3 regions of the Xenorhabdus bovienii SS-2004 genome follow, and region 1 is predicted to be linked to each of the others. Evidence: predicted binding sites of a transcription regulator. Region 1 holds the regulator's gene; each other region holds the start of a gene.
The links. The regulator LexA, encoded in region 1, represses DNA repair genes until DNA is damaged. The targets are predictions, from matches to a motif close to TNCTGTATGTACATACAGNA.
Positions count from the first base shown of each region.

Region 2: a site for LexA is predicted at 2,519-2,538, ahead of XBJ1_RS03820 (DNA translocase FtsK 4TM domain-containing protein). Genes of this name have one in related genera too.
Region 3: a site for LexA is predicted at 2,239-2,258, ahead of dinB (DNA polymerase IV). Genes of this name have one in related genera too.

Region 1 is NC_013892.1:3,838,990-3,845,186, forward strand. It holds gene XBJ1_RS22690 (hypothetical protein) at 1-11, shown strand, start outside; partial or broken gene XBJ1_RS23075 (KilA-N domain-containing protein) at 11-359, shown strand; gene XBJ1_RS17025 (hypothetical protein) at 601-918, shown strand; gene XBJ1_RS17030 (pyocin activator PrtN family protein) at 924-1,187, shown strand; partial or broken gene XBJ1_RS17035 (DUF2628 domain-containing protein) at 2,015-2,314, shown strand; gene zur (zinc uptake transcriptional repressor Zur) at 2,639-3,151, shown strand; gene lexA (transcriptional repressor LexA) at 3,296-3,910, opposite strand; gene XBJ1_RS17050 (diacylglycerol kinase) at 4,029-4,400, opposite strand; gene plsB (glycerol-3-phosphate 1-O-acyltransferase PlsB) at 4,539-6,197, shown strand, end outside.
Region 2 is NC_013892.1:896,947-903,143, reverse strand. It holds gene cydD (heme ABC transporter permease/ATP-binding protein CydD) at 1-248, opposite strand, end outside; gene trxB (thioredoxin-disulfide reductase) at 379-1,338, opposite strand; gene lrp (leucine-responsive transcriptional regulator Lrp) at 1,975-2,469, shown strand; gene XBJ1_RS03820 (DNA translocase FtsK 4TM domain-containing protein) at 2,602-5,937, shown strand; gene lolA (outer membrane lipoprotein chaperone LolA) at 6,007-6,197, shown strand, end outside.
Region 3 is NC_013892.1:3,225,023-3,231,219, forward strand. It holds gene pepD (beta-Ala-His dipeptidase) at 1-1,085, shown strand, start outside; gene dinB (DNA polymerase IV) at 1,150-2,205, opposite strand; gene XBJ1_RS14055 (Cmx/CmrA family chloramphenicol efflux MFS transporter) at 2,362-3,552, opposite strand; gene XBJ1_RS14060 (AMP-binding enzyme) at 3,770-4,156, shown strand; gene XBJ1_RS14065 (choline transporter) at 4,241-6,197, opposite strand, start outside.

The DNA.
Region 1 (6,197 bases):
GTAAAGAATAATGAAAGGCAAATTACTTCCTGTGGTTGTTGGTGTTGAAATTCCCCTTGATGAATTCGGGCGCTACAACCTGAACACATTACATAAGGCCAGTGGAGAGGGTGAAGAAAAAGCACCAAACAGATGGCTGAGAACCAAGTACGCAAAAGAGCTTATTGCAGAATTGGAGGCTAAGTTACTGAAAAGTATTCAAACGCCAGATTTGGCGCTTGCTCAAAAAGCAGTCGATTCTGCTCACGGCGGCACATCGCCGGGCACTTACGCCCATGAGTTGATAGCGGTTTCTTACGCGGGATGGATTCGACCGGATTTCCAGCTTGATGTGAACCAGGCATTTATCGATTTCAAATCGGGAAATTCAGGTATCGGCATTAATGCCCTGCCGTCTCTCGATCACATGGTTGGACGATTTGATGAATTACGCCACCAGCTAGCAAAAGATGAGAAGAACGAAGCTGAGTTGCTTTCTGTGTGCAGCCAAATCATGAACGCTCGCAAAAAGACCAAAGGTAAGCGCCATAAGATGATTAGTGCACTGAAAGAGGCGGGACAAATGGCTATCTTTGATGATGAAAACAGCGGAGAAGAGTCATGATCAATAACTCATTCCACCTGACTCAAATCATCGCCTCGGTCTGGGGCGATCCTTCTGATATCACCGATGCAATCTGGCAGGCAGGATACCGTAAGCCAGAACGGGGAGAAAAGGAAATTGCCGCACTCACTATAGACATTATGGAAGGAGTGCCCGACATAGTGCCCTACAACTTAAGACCAAAAAATTTGGACGACATTCTTAGTTGGGAACTGAACGACATCATATTTGATGCGACATGGAGTGATAAGGTGACACCTGCGGGAGTGGCTAAAATAATTCTGGAGAACGGCTATCAGAAAGGAGGGGAATAGTGAAGATGAATACAGCCTTTTTGTTAATGGCAGAGTTTGAGACTTCACAAATTCCGCTGTCAGATATAGCGGAAAGATATTTCAAGATGAGTCCCGGAACAGCCGAACGCAAGGCAAACGAAGGAAAGCTGGGTATCCCTACATATAAGTTAAACGACAGCCAGAAGTCACCGAGAATCGTTCATGTGAATGATCTTGCTGCATACATTGATAAACAAAGAGAGCAAGCCTCAAAAGAACTGGAGAGGATACAGTTTAAAAGAAAATGAACTAACAAAACCCGTCAAAAACTATCCGGGTGCTGCTATCAAGGCACCCCAATAGCACCCCTAAACCGCATAACTAGTTGATTTATATTATTAGTAAATCCAATCTAACATGGGGGCAACGGAGAAACGGTTGAGAGAGAATTCAGCCTCTTTTTTGCTCACATGTTTAGTTGTATCAGTATTTTCAATTTTTTTATTTTGCTGCATTTTTGTACTTTCAAGGCGATATTTTCATTCTCTGAATCCCTTGCCGCTCCCTCATTTATAAGGAAGCTGATACAGAGAATAGGGGGAAATTTATGGTCTACTATAGCACAGAGAAGTTCCAGAGGGCGGACAGGAATCCATACAAGCTAAACAAAAAAACTCATTCAAACAGTAAGGAGTACTCTATGAATATCATGACATATAAAGTTTATGCCGCCAAAATTGAATACAGCGATTAAGGTCAATAATTAGTTAATAACACAAAGAAAATATCAATTATGTAATTAATAAAATCCGATATACTGTAAATAAAAACAGTATTGATAATGATTAACCTTATACTTTATCATTATCATCTTTAATGCACAGGGAAGATTATTTATTACTCTAAAGAGAAGAAAAAAGTAAACCTTTCACAAATAACATCCAAAAATAGAAATTACCGTTTGTGATTATTTTAAAAAATAGTTATTAAACTTAAAAAATATAATGATAATAAATAAGGGAACTCAATGGACATATCTAAATATTCTGAAAAATGGCAAGAACGTTTTAAGTTTTTTGAAAAAAATTGAGCTCCATCTACACAAGAGCATAGAGAAGCATTTAGAAAAACACCTTTTTTAAAACGTATTAAAATAAACATGAACTTTATTGCATTATTTTTCGGAATTTTCTATTACCTAATCATTGGATTATGGAAAAAAGGATTAACTTTATTAGGCCTTAACATTGCTGTATTTTCAATCATAGTAATTTTCTCAATAATATCAGGTATTGATATATCAGATAGTATTTTAAATGTAATGGGAGGAGCTTTTTCTCTCTTAAATGGGTATCTAGCAAATTATGCTTATTATCTAAAAGAAATAAAAGGCGATGATGGCTGGAATCCCTTTAAAGGCATTTTCACTAAATAACAATTGCCTTAATTTCCCTTACAAAATAGCGGTTTCTTTTAAGAAACTGCTATTATCTCCATACATGCCTTTTTTCTACCGCCAAAGAATTAAAATTTTGTTTTCAGCATATTTTATCGTTCTTATCAACGGATTAATTTTTATTTTTATCCTGAATAGCCACCACCATTAAACAAAGTATGACATAACATCAGGATAGTTAATCACCTTTTCACCGACTCGTTTAGCCATCAGCACCGTAACCGTCTGCTTGGATCCCACTTCCAGACTGAAAAACATGATAATATTACAACTATTGGCATCATGCTGAGTGTGAAAGGTGTAATGAAAACTATCAATCCAAAAAAGTTACTGACACAGGCTGAGACAATCTGCCTGTCACGAGGAGTTCGTTTAACACCTCAACGACTTGAAATTCTGCGTTTAATTTCAACGCAGCCAAGCGCAATAAGCGCTTATGATTTATTGGATCTGCTACGTGAAGTCGAGCCACAGGCAAAACCGCCAACGGTCTATCGTGGGCTGGAATTTTTGCTTGAACAGGGTTTTGTCCACAAAATAGAATCCACAAATAGTTATGTGATTTGCCATCATTTTGAGGAACCCAGCCATACGTCAGCCATGTTTATCTGTGAGAATTGTGGTTCCGTTACCGAACGGGATGCCAAGAATATTGAATCCGCTATTCAGCAGTTAGTTCAAGGAGTGGGGTTTCATTTACGTCACAGCGTGATTGAAGTCCACGGTTTGTGTTCCCCTTGCCATGAAATCGATTCCTGTACAGAACGCGATACATGTCAGCATAATCACAAAACTGAAGAGAATAAAAAGAAATAAGGCAAAATAACCTTAAGTTTGATTGAGGCGGTCATGGCCGATAAACACATTTATTTTCAAGCTTCCGTAAAACTTTTATTGAACGGGTACTACGAAAAAAATGACCGCCCCAGAATGGCAAAGTGCAATTATCCGCTTTTACAATCAGATCCAATCCCCGTTACGAATAATACCAACTGCCAATCCTTCAATGGTAAAACTCTGCTCACATAAATCCACAACGATAGGCTCGAATTCTGGGTTTTCAGCAATCAGCTCAATTTTGTTTCCTACTTGTTTGAAACGTTTGACTGTCACTTCATCTTCAATTCGCGCCACAATGATTTGGCCATTATGAACATCCTGTGTTTTATGCACAGCAAGTAAATCCCCATCCATAATGCCGATGTCCTTCATGGACATTCCGCTGACACGCAACAGAAAATCAGCATTTGGTTTGAATAATGCAGGATCAACTTTGTAATGACTCTCGATATGTTCCTGAGCCAGCAATGGTTCGCCAGCAGCAACACGACCGATCAGCGGTAATCCCGCTGCCCCTTCTTCTTCAAGAAGCAAACGGAGACCTCTGGATGCACCAGAGATAATCTCTATCACCCCTTTACGCGCCAATGCTTTTAAATGCTCTTCTGCCGCGTTAGGTGAACGAAAACCAAGACGTGCTGCGATTTCAGCACGTGTTGGTGGCATACCCGTTTGCGAAATATGGTCACGCACCAAGTTATAAACTTGCTGCTGTCTGGCAGTTAATGCTTTCATTTCGCCCCCTGTTTGTTTATACAGTCCGCCTGTGAGTATATACAGGTAAATTCGAATTGGGAACCTGCCAGCCCATAAAAGCCGCTAAATAACGTGTATTGACGAAAATCATGTCATATCAGTGCATAAAATACGACCAAAGGATCATTCCCCAGATAAACAACGCCAGAATTATTGTCAGAAATACTGCAGCTGATCCCATGTCTTTCGCCCTGCCCGATAATTCATGATATTCACTGCCAATGCGATCAACTACCGCCTCAATGGCGCTGTTAAGGATTTCCACAATGACCACCAGCATGACTGAACCGATGAGCAAAAGCCTCTCGGACATGCCAAAATCAAGGGAAAATGCAAGGATAATTGCTAATATGGCGACAATGACTTCCTGCCGAAATGCCGCTTCATTTTGCCACGCAGCCCTAATACCTTTCGCCGAGTACCCTGCCGCTTTAATGATACGAATCAAACCTGTTGATTGATTTTCCATAAAAAATTTTCTTCAATTAGCATAATATTTGTAAGGTCATATAACTTTTAGCTCCTATTATTGTCTTATTTCCACAGATCTCAAAATCCGTTTCTGGTATGCTTGCGGCGCGTTGCTAACAAGAGGCTTAAAGTTGTTATGTCAAGTTGGCGTAAAATATATTATAAATTATTGAATTTTCCACTGAAATTCTTAGTAAAAAGTAAGCTTATCCCCACGGATCCCATTGCAGAACTGATCCTTGATACGACACGGCCTATTTTATATGTGCTGCCGTATCACTCAAAAACAGACTTATTGACCCTGCGTCAACAATGCCTGGCGCAAGATCTGCCAGATCCATTGAATCCTTTGGAAATGGGTGACACCCTACTTCCAAGCTATGTCTTTATTGATGACGGCCCACGAGTGTTCCGTTGCTATGCACCTAAACATGAATCCGTGAAGATTTTTCATTCTTATCTGGATCTGCATCGCAATAATCCCGATTTGGATATTCAGATGGTGCCTGTTTCTGTGATGTTCGGCCGCTCCCCTGGACGCGAAGGGCAGGAAGGAAATACAGCGCCACAGCTGCGTTTACTAAACGGTGTGCAAAAGTTTTTTGCAATTTTGTGGCTGGGACGGGATAGTTTTGTGCGTTTTTCCACACCTGTTTCATTACTCAGCATGGCCAATGATCATGGCACAGATGATATCATTGCCAATAAACTTGCCCGCGTTGCACGGATACACTATTCCCGGCAGCGTTTGGCTGCGGTAGGGCCACGTTTGCCCGCCAGGCAGGATCTGTTCAACAAGCTGCTGGCATCCAAAGCCATTGAGAAAGCCATTGCCGATGAGACACGTAGCAAAAAAATCTCACCTGAAAAGGCGAAGCAAAACGCTATCAATATGTTGGAGGAGATTGCAGCAGATTTCTCTTCTGAAACCGTACGTTTGACCGATCGTATCTTGAGATGGACGTGGAACCGTTTGTATCAGGGCATTAATGTCCATAACGCCGAGCGGGTTCGCCAACTGGCGCAGGATGGTCATGAACTGGTTTATGTCCCATGCCATCGCAGCCATATGGATTATCTCCTGCTCTCATATGTGCTTTATCACCAAGGGCTGGTTCCACCACACATTGCTGCTGGCATCAATCTTAATTTCTGGCCGGCAGGCTCGATATTCCGCCGCCTTGGTGCATTCTTTATCCGCCGGACTTTTAAAGGAAACAAGCTCTATTCGACGATATTCCGTGAATATCTGGGTGAGTTGTTTTCCCGTGGTTATTCTGTTGAGTACTTCGTCGAAGGTGGGCGTTCCCGTACCGGCCGTCTGCTCGATCCGAAAACCGGCACCCTTTCGATGACATTACAGGCGATGCTGCGTGGAGATTCCCGTCCAATCACCATCGTGCCAATTTATGTTGGTTATGAACATGTAATGGAAGTCGCAACTTATGCTAAAGAGTTACGCGGTGCAACCAAGGAAAAAGAAGGCTTTTTTCAGATGATCCGTGGGCTGCGTAAACTGCGTAATCTGGGACAAGGTTATGTAAACTTTGGCGAACCCATTCCTCTGACACAATACCTTAACCATCATGTTCCCGACTGGCGTGATTCCATCGATCCGATAGACGCCCAGCGCCCGACATGGTTAACGCCGACTGTCAGCAAACTCGCTGGCAATATTATGGTCAACATCAATAATGCCGCAGCAGCAAATGCCATCAATTTATGCACTACAGCCTTGTTGTCATCACGTCAGCGAGCACTTACTCGCGAGCAGCTGATTGAGCAATTGAACTGT
Region 2 (6,197 bases), 1.3 Mb from region 1:
CGAATAGCACTGACAATTGCCCGCAATGTAAAGGCGGCGATCAGCATCAGAAACTGAACGATGAGATTTTCGCGGGGGATATTATCCATGATTAGTGCTTGAAGGATTGACGCCAGAAGCCAAGCTTGAGAGATGATTAGTAATCCGCTAATGAGGCCAAGTAGCATGGATAGCCGAAGCCACCGACGGGCAGGCGCACTTTGCTGTCTTAGCCATCGAACAAGTTCAGATTGTCTTGTTTTGTCCATAAGAAAAATTTCTGATTAGCAGGTGATGATACAATGTATCAAAAAGGCTGGTGATACTGTTTGCCAGCGGCCAAACCTTATGTTCCCTGTTAAAAAGCGCTACCGAAATAGCGCCTTAAGGAAAGAGGGTTTATTTAGTTGCCAATCCATCAAGAAAACGTTCAGCATCCAGTGCAGCCATACAGCCTGTACCTGCTGAGGTGATGGCTTGGCGATAAACATGATCCATGACATCCCCGGCGGCAAATACTCCCGGAATAGAAGTCTGGGTGGCATTTCCATGCAGGCCGGACTGGACTTTAATATATCCGTTTTGCAGATCAAGCTGTCCTTCAAAGATACCTGTGTTTGGACTGTGTCCGATAGCAATGAAGACACCAGTAACATCCAGCTCTTCTGCATTATCACTTTTCGTATCGTGAATACGAATGCCAGTCACACCCATATCATCGCCCAGCACCTCATCTAAAGTTCTATCGGTGTGCAGAATGATATTACCATTCTTGACTTTCTCCATCAGGCGGTCAATGAGGATCTTTTCTGAACGGAAAGTATCACGGCGGTGAATGAGATGGACTTCGGCTGCAATGTTCGCAAGATATAGTGCTTCTTCAACGGCGGTATTGCCACCACCAACTACAGCAACTTTTTGCTTACGATAGAAGAAACCATCACATGTTGCACAGGCAGATACGCCACGACCTTTGAAAGCGTCTTCGGAAGGGAGACCCAGATAACGGGCAGAAGCACCTGTCGCGATGATCAAAGCATCGCAGGTATATTCCTGATCATCTCCATAAAGACGGAATGGTTTTTTTTCGAAATCGACTTTCTGAATATGGTCAGAAATAATTTCTGTTTGAAATTTTTCAGCGTGCTGGAACATACGTTCCATTAAATCTGGACCTGTCAGCCCTTCAGGATCACCGGGCCAGTTTTCAACTTCAGTCGTGGTGGTCAATTGGCCGCCTTTTTCAACCCCTGTAATAAGGACGGGGTTTAAATTAGCGCGGGCTGCATAAACAGCGGCGGTATAACCAGCAGGACCTGAGCCAAGAATGATAAGTTTACTGTGTTTGGCTGTGCTCATGAATACCTCATTTCCATTATCGCATATTGCGGATTTGGGGATTGTAGGAGAAATAATAAGTTAAAAAAAGCGATTATCAGATAAAATATTTATGTTATTAACGATTTTACCGATAGATAGTAACTATGATGTAATGGGAATGTAAGGAGAGGTTACTTAACTTTCTGAATTGAACATCATTTATCCGTATAAGGTATAAGACAAGCTATTGAAAGGATTTACTCAAAATTTGTTTGGTAGGTTGTTCTGATTTTTGTTCATTTACTTTGACAATCGGCTGTGCATTTGCGAAAACATCTGTGGAAGAGATAATTATCTACCTCGCTAATCAATTGTTTCTATAGAATAGACAAATCGGAGTGGGTAGTTTTCTTATAGAACAAAAAAATTGCCGATAAGCTGCTTTCTGGGAGACGTAGTGTTTTGGGAAATAATATTCTGGAGGACGGTGTTCTAGTAAGTCGTGTTTTGGTTAATCGAGTTCTGGGAAACTGTATTTCAGAAAATGGCGTATAGATCCCAAACCTTGGTTACAGATTGAGCTTTAGCCTTTGAAAGACATCTTTTCCAGCTCAACTGCTTGAGAGAGATAGGGAAAATGTTATGGGTGTAGGAATATAAAGAGAGAGCAATAAGATGATAGATAATAAGAAGCGTCCAGGAAAAGATCTTGATCGCATAGACCGTAATATCCTTAACGAATTGCAGAAAGACGGCCGTATTTCTAATGTGGAATTATCCAAACGGGTTGGTTTATCACCTACTCCTTGTCTGGAGCGTGTACGCCGATTGGAACGTCAGGGCTTTATTTCTGGTTACACCGCCTTGTTGAATCCTCATTATCTGGATGCATCGCTGCTGGTATTTGTGGAGATTACTCTGAACCGTGGTGCAGCAGATGTCTTTGAGCAGTTTAATACTGCTGTACAGAAACTTGAAGAAATCCAAGAATGTCACTTAGTTTCTGGTGATTTTGACTATTTACTGAAAACACGAGTGCCAGATATGTCTGCATATCGTAAATTACTGGGCGAAACCCTGCTGCGACTTCCGGGCGTCAATGACACCCGCACTTATGTTGTCATGGAAGAAGTGAAGCAGAGTAACCGTTTAGTCATTAAAACTCGCTAAACTTTTGTCTAAAATGTACAGGTGCAAAATAGGAAAAACTTAGGTACACTCCTGTTTATGCATACAGTTCCAACGCTGAGCAATCCTCAGCGTTGTTCCATTTAATCAATAGGAAAACCTGGAGAGCCTTTCTTGAACCAGGAATATACAGAAGATAAACGTGTTAAATTAAAGAAAATAAGCAGTAGCCGTCGGCTTCTGGAAGCCATTCTGTTGGTTATTGCTATTTGTGCCGTGTACTTTATGGTGGCGCTTGTCAGTTTCAATCCCTCCGATCCCAGTTGGTCACAAACGTCATGGAATGGGCCCGTCCATAATTTCGGTGGCAGTGTTGGAGCCTGGTTGTCAGATATACTATTTTCGGCATTTGGTATTCTTGCCTATGCAGTCCCGCTATTTATGTTCTTAGGTTGTTGGAATGCTTTCCGTCAGAAAGATAGGCAAGAGTATGTTGATTTCTTTACGCTCGCATTACGCATCATTGGCGCTTTGGCACTGGTATTAACCTCATGTGGTCTGGTTGCTCTCAATATTGATGATTTAAACGATTTTGCTGCTGGTGGTGTCATCGGCAACTTATTCAGTAAAGCAATTCTGCCGTGGTTTAATATTCTTGGGGCGACATTAGCGCTGCTCGGTGTCTGGGCTATTGGGTTCACATTATTTACAGGCTGGTCATGGCTCACGATTGCGGAAAAAATTGGTGCAGTTATTCTTGACTCACTCAGTTTTATGGTAAATCGCAGTCGCAATGAGCCTGAGTATGGAGAACTGGAAAACGAGGTTACTCCTGAACATCTGGCCAGCGGGCAAAATCGTGCTGATAATGTCAACACAGGTGATATAGGCACGACAGCATCTGCCGCTAAAGCTGTAGAAGTTGACGAGGATGACGTGCTGTTGAGTGCGCCAACGATGGTGGAACTGGTTAAAACTGATTCAGTGCCTCCAGCTATGGATATAGCGCAGGAGGTCGGTTCACCTGAAAAGGTTCAGTCTGTGCAGCAAAACGAAAACAGGCCGCAATCTATTGCTCAGAAAGCCATTGCCTTACCGGAATCAGTACAAACTGAATCGGATCATGCTGAAGAAGATCAAGAACCTGTTCCTTATACATTTGAACTACCAGCTGATTATCAATTAGATACAGAATCAGAATTCAGTAAAACTGCACAATCAGAGTTATCTATAGATAGCACTGTGGCAACAAACATACAGCCGATAGAGTCGTTTACTTTTTCTCCGAATGATAATCTGAAAAATGTGGCTGCTGGTGTTTCTAGTGCTGCTGTTGTGATGAAAACTCCTCAGATGAAACAGGGTATTGGCCCTGAAATGCCGCGGCCGAATCCCGTTAGAATACCTACCCGCCGTGAATTATATGGTGTCAAAGTACCGTCTCAGCGTTTGTCTGAACATCTGCAACGGGAAGAAAAAGAGAGACAAAGCGATCTTATTGCGGAAACTGATGAACAGCAAATGGATGAACAGCAGCAAGACACGTTGCGGCAGCAATTCCTTGAACAGCAGCGTGAACGCTATGGTTCTAATTTTGAAGAAGAAACAAAAGGGCCTCGTGAAGAAATCGCTCAGATACATAAGCAATCAGCGACAGCCGAATTTGTAGAGCATAGTGTTGATGAACCGTCGGAACAGGAAGAGGCATTGCGAGTGGCGTTTGAACAGCAGCAGCGTGAACGTTATCAAAAGATCCAGCCTGTAATTCCAAGTCAGGCCGAAAAGCCTGCGTTTGATTATTCTTCACTGGCTGATGGTTTTGAAAAATCTGAACCTGTTGAGCCATTACCCCTGCAATCAGAGTCATCGATTCATTCAGAACAGGAAAAAAGAACAGTTTCTGTTTCAGGGCCTTCCCATGAATCGAAAATTCAGCATACTGTTGCGCAGCAACCGCAGCAACCGCAGCAATCGAGCCTGTTCCATCCATTTTTGATGCGTAATGATCAACCATTGCCAAAGCCAACAACACCGATGCCTTCTTTAGATCTTCTGACGAAACCACCCGCAGAAGAGGAGCCCGTCGATATGTTTGCCCTTGAACAGATTTCACGTCTGATTGAAGCGCGCCTGAATGATTATCGTGTCAAAGCGGATGTTGTTGGGTTCTCACCAGGTCCGGTTATTACACGATTTGAGTTGGATTTGGCTCCAGGGGTTAAAGCTTCCCGTATTTCCAACTTGTCGCGTGACCTTGCCCGCTCACTCTCTGCGGTGGCGGTTCGTATCGTGGAAGTGATTCCGGGAAAACCTTACGTAGGTTTGGAATTACCGAATAAAAAACGTCATACAGTTTATCTGCGTGAGGTTTTGGACTGTGAAAAATTCCGCGATAACCCATCGCCATTAACTATCGTTTTGGGGAAAGATATCGCAGGTCAGCCAGTAGTTGCTGATTTGGGTAAAATGCCTCACTTGCTGGTTGCAGGGACGACGGGATCGGGGAAATCAGTGGGGGTCAACGCAATGATCCTCAGCATTCTATATAAAGCGAAACCGGAAGATGTCCGCTTTATCATGATCGATCCGAAAATGCTCGAATTGTCGATTTATGAAGGTATTCCGCACTTATTGACGGAAGTCGTCACTGATATGAAAGATGCGGCGAATGCACTGCGCTGGTGTGTGAACGAAATGGAGCGTCGTTATAAGTTGATGTCAGCTTTGGGCGTGCGTAATCTCGCCGGCTATAACGATAAGATCAAACAAGCGGAAAATATGGGACGCCCGATCCCCGATCCTTTCTGGAAACCGGGTGACAGTATGGATGTAACTCATCCTATGCTGAAAAAAGAGCCTTATATCGTTGTCATGGTTGATGAATTTGCTGACTTGATAATGACGGTAGGGAAAAAAGTGGAAGAATTGATTGCGCGTCTGGCTCAGAAAGCACGCGCAGCAGGTATTCACTTGGTGCTGGCAACACAGCGTCCCTCAGTTGATATCATTACAGGGCTGATTAAAGCCAATATCCCGACGCGCATCGCATTTACCGTTTCCAGTAAAATTGATTCTCGTACCATTCTTGACCAAGGTGGTGCAGAATCATTACTTGGCATGGGGGATATGCTTTATCTGGCACCAAACTCTTCCATTCCTGTACGTGTTCATGGCGCATTTGTTCGCGATCAGGAAGTTCATGAAGTTGTCAACGACTGGAAAGCCCGTGGTCGTCCTCAATATATTGATAATATTATCAAGGGTGGAGAAGACGGTGAAGGTGGTCTGGGATTAGATAGCGATGAAGAATTGGATCCCCTGTTTGATCAGGCGGTTCAATTTGTGACCGAAAAACGTCGGGTTTCTATTTCCGGTGTACAACGACAGTTCCGCATCGGGTATAACCGAGCAGCCAGAATTGTCGAACAGATGGAAGCACAGCAGATTGTCAGTACTCCTGGTCACAATGGCAATCGTGAAGTCTTGGCGCCTCCGCCGCATGAACATTGATAAGTCATTTTTAAATGTGGTATCGGCTATTAACGCTGATAATAAATATGAATTGAAGGTATCTCGCACATGAAAAAACTGATGTTGATTGGTTGTCTGATGATGGGTGTGAGTGTGGGTACTGCATGGGCTGATGCCTCGCAGGATCTACAAGGTCGCTTGGGTAAGGTGAATAGCTTTCACGCTAGTTTTATCCAAACCGTCACTAGTAGTGATGGTTCAGCGATCCAAAACGGTGAAGGGCAACTTTGGGTCAAACG
Region 3 (6,197 bases), 610 kb from region 1:
TACTGGCAGATGAATCCGTCAAACACGGCCCACTGGAAGTTTTACTGACTATGACTGAAGAATCCGGCATGGATGGCGCATTCGGACTGCGATCAGGCTGGTTACAGGCTGATGTTCTGATCAATACCGATTCAGAAGAAGAAGGCGAAATTTACATGGGCTGCGCAGGCGGCATTAATTTTGTCTCAACCCTGCTACTTTCCCGCGAAACATTGCCTACGGGTTACCAAACCTTGCAACTGACGATTAAGGGATTAAAAGGCGGCCATTCTGGTGGTGATATTCATTTGGGATTGGGCAACGCCAACAAATTGCTGGCACGTTTCCTCGCCGCACATTCAGATGAATTGAATCTAAAATTGATTGATTTCCAAGGAGGAACTCTGCGTAATGCGATCCCTCGCGAAGGTTCTACCGTCATTGCAATTCCGACAACTCAGCTCGAAAAACTGCACCAATTGAAAGATGACTATCTGGATACGTTGAGAAACGAATATGCGGTCGTTGAAGCAAATTTGATCGTCCTATTGGATGAAATCGAAACTTCCTCACAGGCACTCACTACAGATTGCCAGACTCGTTTCCTATCCATGTTGAATACCATACCTAATGGTGTTATCCGTATGAGCGATGTTGCTGAAGGCGTAGTTGAAACTTCCCTGAACGTAGGCGTTGTCACTATGGAAGAAGATAAAGTCGAGATTATCTGCCTGATCCGTTCATTGATCGACAGTGGCAAGGCTTACGTTGTTGATATGCTAAATTCTCTGGCAAAACTGGCAGATGCAGAAACAGCAACCAGTGGCAACTATCCAGGCTGGCAGCCAGATGCCAACTCGCCAGTCATGCATTTAGTTCGTGAAACCTATCAGCAATTATTCGACAAGATCCCCAATATTATGGTGATCCACGCAGGTCTGGAATGTGGTCTGTTCAAAAAACCGTATCCGGATATGGACATGGTTTCCATTGGCCCAACCATTCGTGGCGCCCATTCGCCTGATGAAAAAGTTCACATCAAGAGCGTTGGTCAATACTGGCAGTTGTTAACCGCTATCCTAAAAGCGATCCCGGTTAAAGAGTAATATACGTGCCTCCCCTGCTCATCAGCCGTAGGGGAGCTTCCCTTTCAGCATTACCAGCCCAATATTACCACTCCAGTAATAATTGCCGTTCCAATTGAGGATTCTGTAACGTCACATGCAGCCCAACCAACCGCACGCCCCTCCCTTCTCTGCGAATTTCCCAAGCCTGTTTTGCCACCTGAATCAGATCCGATTTATCCAATAATGGGTGAATATGTTCCTGTGTCGTCAATTGAAAATCATCAAATTTTAATTTGATACCCTGACGGGCAATGCGGAGATCAGGTTTTACCTTGCCTAAACGTTTTTCCAATTCTGGGTAAAGTTTTTCGATGAGTTCAACACAATCACGCCACTCATGAATATCCTGTGCCAATGTTTTTTCTACACCAACAGACTTACGTAAGCGATCGGGACTGATTTGCCGGTCATCAATACCATGACTGCGCTCCCAAAGTGCCAGCCCAAATTTCCCCAATTTTTTAATCAACGCAACCTTGTCATAGTTTTGTACATCAGCACAAGTCTCCAATCCCATATCAGATAGACGCTTGGATGTGACTTTTCCCACTCCTGGAATTTTGCGTAATGGCAATGACTTGACGAATACCTCAACCTGTTCAGGGGAAATAACATATTGCCCGTTAGGTTTATTGATATCAGACGCAATTTTTGCCAGAAATCTGATAGGTGCAACGCCAGCAGAGGCTGTCAGTTGCAATTCATCAAAAATCACCTGACGGATCTGTTGGGCGATCAACGTCGCCGAGCCGTGGCAATGTTGACAGTCCGTCACATCCAAATAGGCTTCATCCAGTGAAAGCGGTTCAATCAGTTCAGTGTAACGGGAAAAAATCTGGCGGATATGCTGAGAAACTTCTTTGTAGGACGCCATTCGCCCCGGTATGACTTTCAATTGAGGACAAAGTTTCAATGCCATTGCAGTGGACATAGCACTGCGTACGCCAAAAAGGCGGGCAGGATAATTTGCCGTGCTGATCACCCCTCGTCTATCAGCGCTACCGCCAACAGCAATGGGGATATCGCGGAGTGATGGATTATCCCGCATTTCAATGGCAGCAAAAAAGCAGTCCATATCAATATGAATAATTTTGCGCATTTCACCTCTGCATGCCTCTTTCCACACCAAAATAACTGTATAAATATACAGCTTCATATCATTGAAAGCTACTTGCTTTTTAAGAATTAATTCCTGCTACAAGTTAGCGCTCTATATGAAGTTTTGTTTATATTTAGCCTTGATGAGATGAAATTTTTAATCGTTGTGACAATTTTTATGGTGTAAACGCGCGTCAATCAGTATTGGGACAAGTGCAATAATTGCCAGTAATGCTCCCACTCCAGCCACAGAAGATAAGCCGTAGCCTGCCCCGATTGCAAAGCCAGCCAGCAAGGGGGCTAATGTAATCCCGAGCTGGAAAGCGGATACATTAGTTGCACCTGCCAGTGTCGGCGCATTTGCGGCAATGGTATAGACCCGGTTCATGACGGCAGGGTTAACAACGAAACCAGACACTCCGAGCAGAAATACCAGACAAGTTGTGATCACGTTTTCAGCTAAAAAAGTCAACGCAATAGAAGACACAATGATACCAAGAGTGCCAATCATCAGCGTCTTGAATGGATATTTGTCTGCTGTCCGCCCACCTATAGTCAATCCGATAAAAGCACCGATACCAAACAGTGCAAGCACCGCAGGAACCCAAACCACCGCCAGCTTGCTGATATCAATCAATAATGCCCCCAAATAGCCGAATGTCGCCATATAAGCGGCGGTTGTCAGCATAGTAGTGGTATAAGCTACCCATAATTTCGGTTGTGCCATGGTTTTTAATTCCGTATCTAATACCGGAGCCTCTCCCTGACCCGGTTGTATCTCCGGCAACATAAACCACAATGCTATTGCCGTGACTGATGTTGCTGCGGCAACCGCCCAGAAACCGGCACGCCACCCCGCTATATCACTAATCACCGTTCCTAATGGCCCGCCCACTACCATCGCCAGACTCAATCCGCTGACAACCACGGCCAATGCCCTTGCCGTGCGATCCTGGGTTACTAAATTAACTGCTGTCGTCGCAGCGACTGCCCAAAATCCAGCGTAAGCGATACCACTGACAACGCGGGCAATCAATAACGGCCAATAATCGGGCGACAACATCCCAATGGCGGTAGCGGCAACAAACAGAGCCTGACTCAACAATAATGTTGCTCGTCTGGGCCAACGCAATGTTGCTACAGCCAGCGAGGGCGCTCCGAACAGAACACCAACGGCAAATGCAGAAATTAACATCCCCGCAGAGGGTAACGAGACTTGCAGATCCTCAGCAATTTTTGGCAGCACACCTGCGATTAAAAACTCTGAACTTCCCATCGCAAACAGACTTAAGCCCAAGAGATACACGCTGATGGGGATTTTAGATGGCATAATATTCGTAATAGACATGGGTAAACTCCCGAATTGTTGGTTAAAGTGATGGAAATATTGATCATCGAACAATTGACTAAAAGTAAATTACAACATTATCATTCAATAAATCAATTTAATGTTTTATTAATTGATTTATTGAAATAAAACCAGAGAATTAGTGTGGGGTACCACTTAGCCCATCACGCTCTGATTCGATAATAAATATTTTAAAATTAGTTTATTGGGGGTCACTATGAGAATCCGTGAATATTTCGAACGCTTACTCCATGATACTCCAGACAATGCTAATGCCATTGAGTACGAACATAATTGGTGGACATGGGGTAAAAGTCGCACAACCGTTACGCTCAATGCACTACAGCCAGTAACACGGCTCATAGAAGATATTCAACGGTTGGATATCAAAATTCTTATCGGGAGTAAGTGGGGGGAGTTAGTCAAAGCAACTGTAGTTCTTGTACCAAAAGCCACAGTGGAAGCCGCCGAACTGATTAACTGGACTAAAGAGCGAATAGGCACTGTATTTGCACCAAAAGCTATCGACTTCGTTAATTCTATTCCAACAACTGAAAATGGCAAACACGATAAATCAGTATTACGCACATCTCACAGTCGATGATTCCATTACAATTTTACATATAGATCAAATAAAAAATCTAGCATGGCAAAAGCGTAGAAGTCGCCTTTGCCATAACATAAAGAACTACCCCCCGTTCGGGAAAATCAATGTCTGACCCGGTGCTTCGCGATTCAGATGAATAAAGTTCAGATGCTTTTCGTAGTGATCGAGAATATCGCTGATAATTTGTTCTTTGGTGTAATCCATCAAGTCATTGCCCTGAGTCCCTTCCATCAAGAAAGTTTCCAATCGGTAATAGTAAGATTTACCCGATCTGGCACGATAGGTAAATCCAGGCACGGAATAACGCCGCGGCCAAACCTGGTACACAAAGTTTTGTTCATCCCCCAGTTCGACAATTAATTCAAGCGGGCTCAGTCGTTCGTCCCCTTCTGATGGCAGCGTATTAAACTGTACTTTCGCGCCACGTAATTCCAACTCTTTTGCTACTTCCTGCATGGCAGGACGACAAACCATATCCAGCATTCGTTGGGTACTTTTCGTGCCCGGAAAATTCATCATGCGGCTCAGACGTTGTTTCCAGTTCAACGAACCATTGTCATGTACCAATGTTGGCGAGGTATTCTGCAATGAACTGGCTTTGCGGAAATCTTCCACACGCAAAGATTTATACAATCCTGCCATGACAAAGAAAATCACAAAGCTGAAAGGCAACCCCATGATTACCGTCATATTTTGCAAAGCAGAAATGCCATCCGTCATTAATATACCCAGTGTTAATACACCAATCGCCACTGACCAAAAGACACGTAGCCAGTTAGGAGCATCATTATTGATATCACTGAGATTTGAGGTGAAATTCCCCAGAACCAACGACCCTGAATCTGCCGATGTGACATAAAACAGCAATCCCGTGATCGTAGCAACAGAGGCGCTGAACGTGAAGGCCGGATAAAGTGCCAGCAAGCCATAAAAACCTTGCTCTGGGTGCTCCAATACCGTTTCGGCCAATTGACGATTACCATGCAGGATTTCATACAATACACTGTTACCAAAAATCGATAACCATAACAGCGTAAAGACAAACGGAATGATCAGCGTTCCCATCACAAACTGACGAATAGTTCTGCCACGGGAAATACGCGCAAGGAATAATCCAACAAACGGTGACCAGGCAACCCACCATGCCCAGAAAAACAGCGTCCAGTTATTCATCCATTCGGTCGGGCGTTCAAATGCAAAACTATTGAGTGTCATTCCCATGAAACGGCTGATGTAATCTCCAACATTTTGCACTAATCCATTAAGCAGAAACTCAGTATTTCCTACAAACAGAATAAACAGGATCAAGCCCAGTGCCAGCAGTACATTCAACTCGGACAGAAACCTAATACCTTTGTTCACGCCAGAAGTGACAGAAACAATGGCCATCACAACCGACAGCAGTATCAACCCACCCTGAACCCCCAAACCTTGAGGCAGTCCAAACAGCACTTTCAGACCATAATTCAATTGCACCACCCCAATGCCCAATGTGGTTGCAATACCGAAAATCGTACCTATCACTGCCGCAATATCCACGGCATGACCAATAGAGCCTTTTATTCGATTGCCAAAAATAGGATAAAGTGCAGAACGAATGGTCAATGGCAGATTATAACGATAGCTGAAATATCCCAGTGCGATCCCCATCAAGGCATACATTGACCAGCCCGTCAGGCCATAGTGAAACAGTGTCCACACCATCGCCTGACGAGCTGCTTCAATAGTTTCTCCTTCACCCGTTGGCGGCCGCATGTATTGTGTGACTGGCTCAGCCACTGAGAAAAACATCAAATCAATGCCTATCCCTGCGGCAAACAGCATCGCAGCCCAACTAAGCAAACTGAATTCCGGCTTAGATTGCTCCGGCCCCAATTTGATAGAACCAAAACGAGAAGCGGCAACAAAAATAACAAATACAATGTAAAGCGTTGCGGCCAGCAAATAATACCAACCGAATGTTTTGGACACCCAATCCAGCGTATTTTTTATCCAGATACTTGTCGCATCAGTGAAAAAAATCGTGAATAAAGAAAAA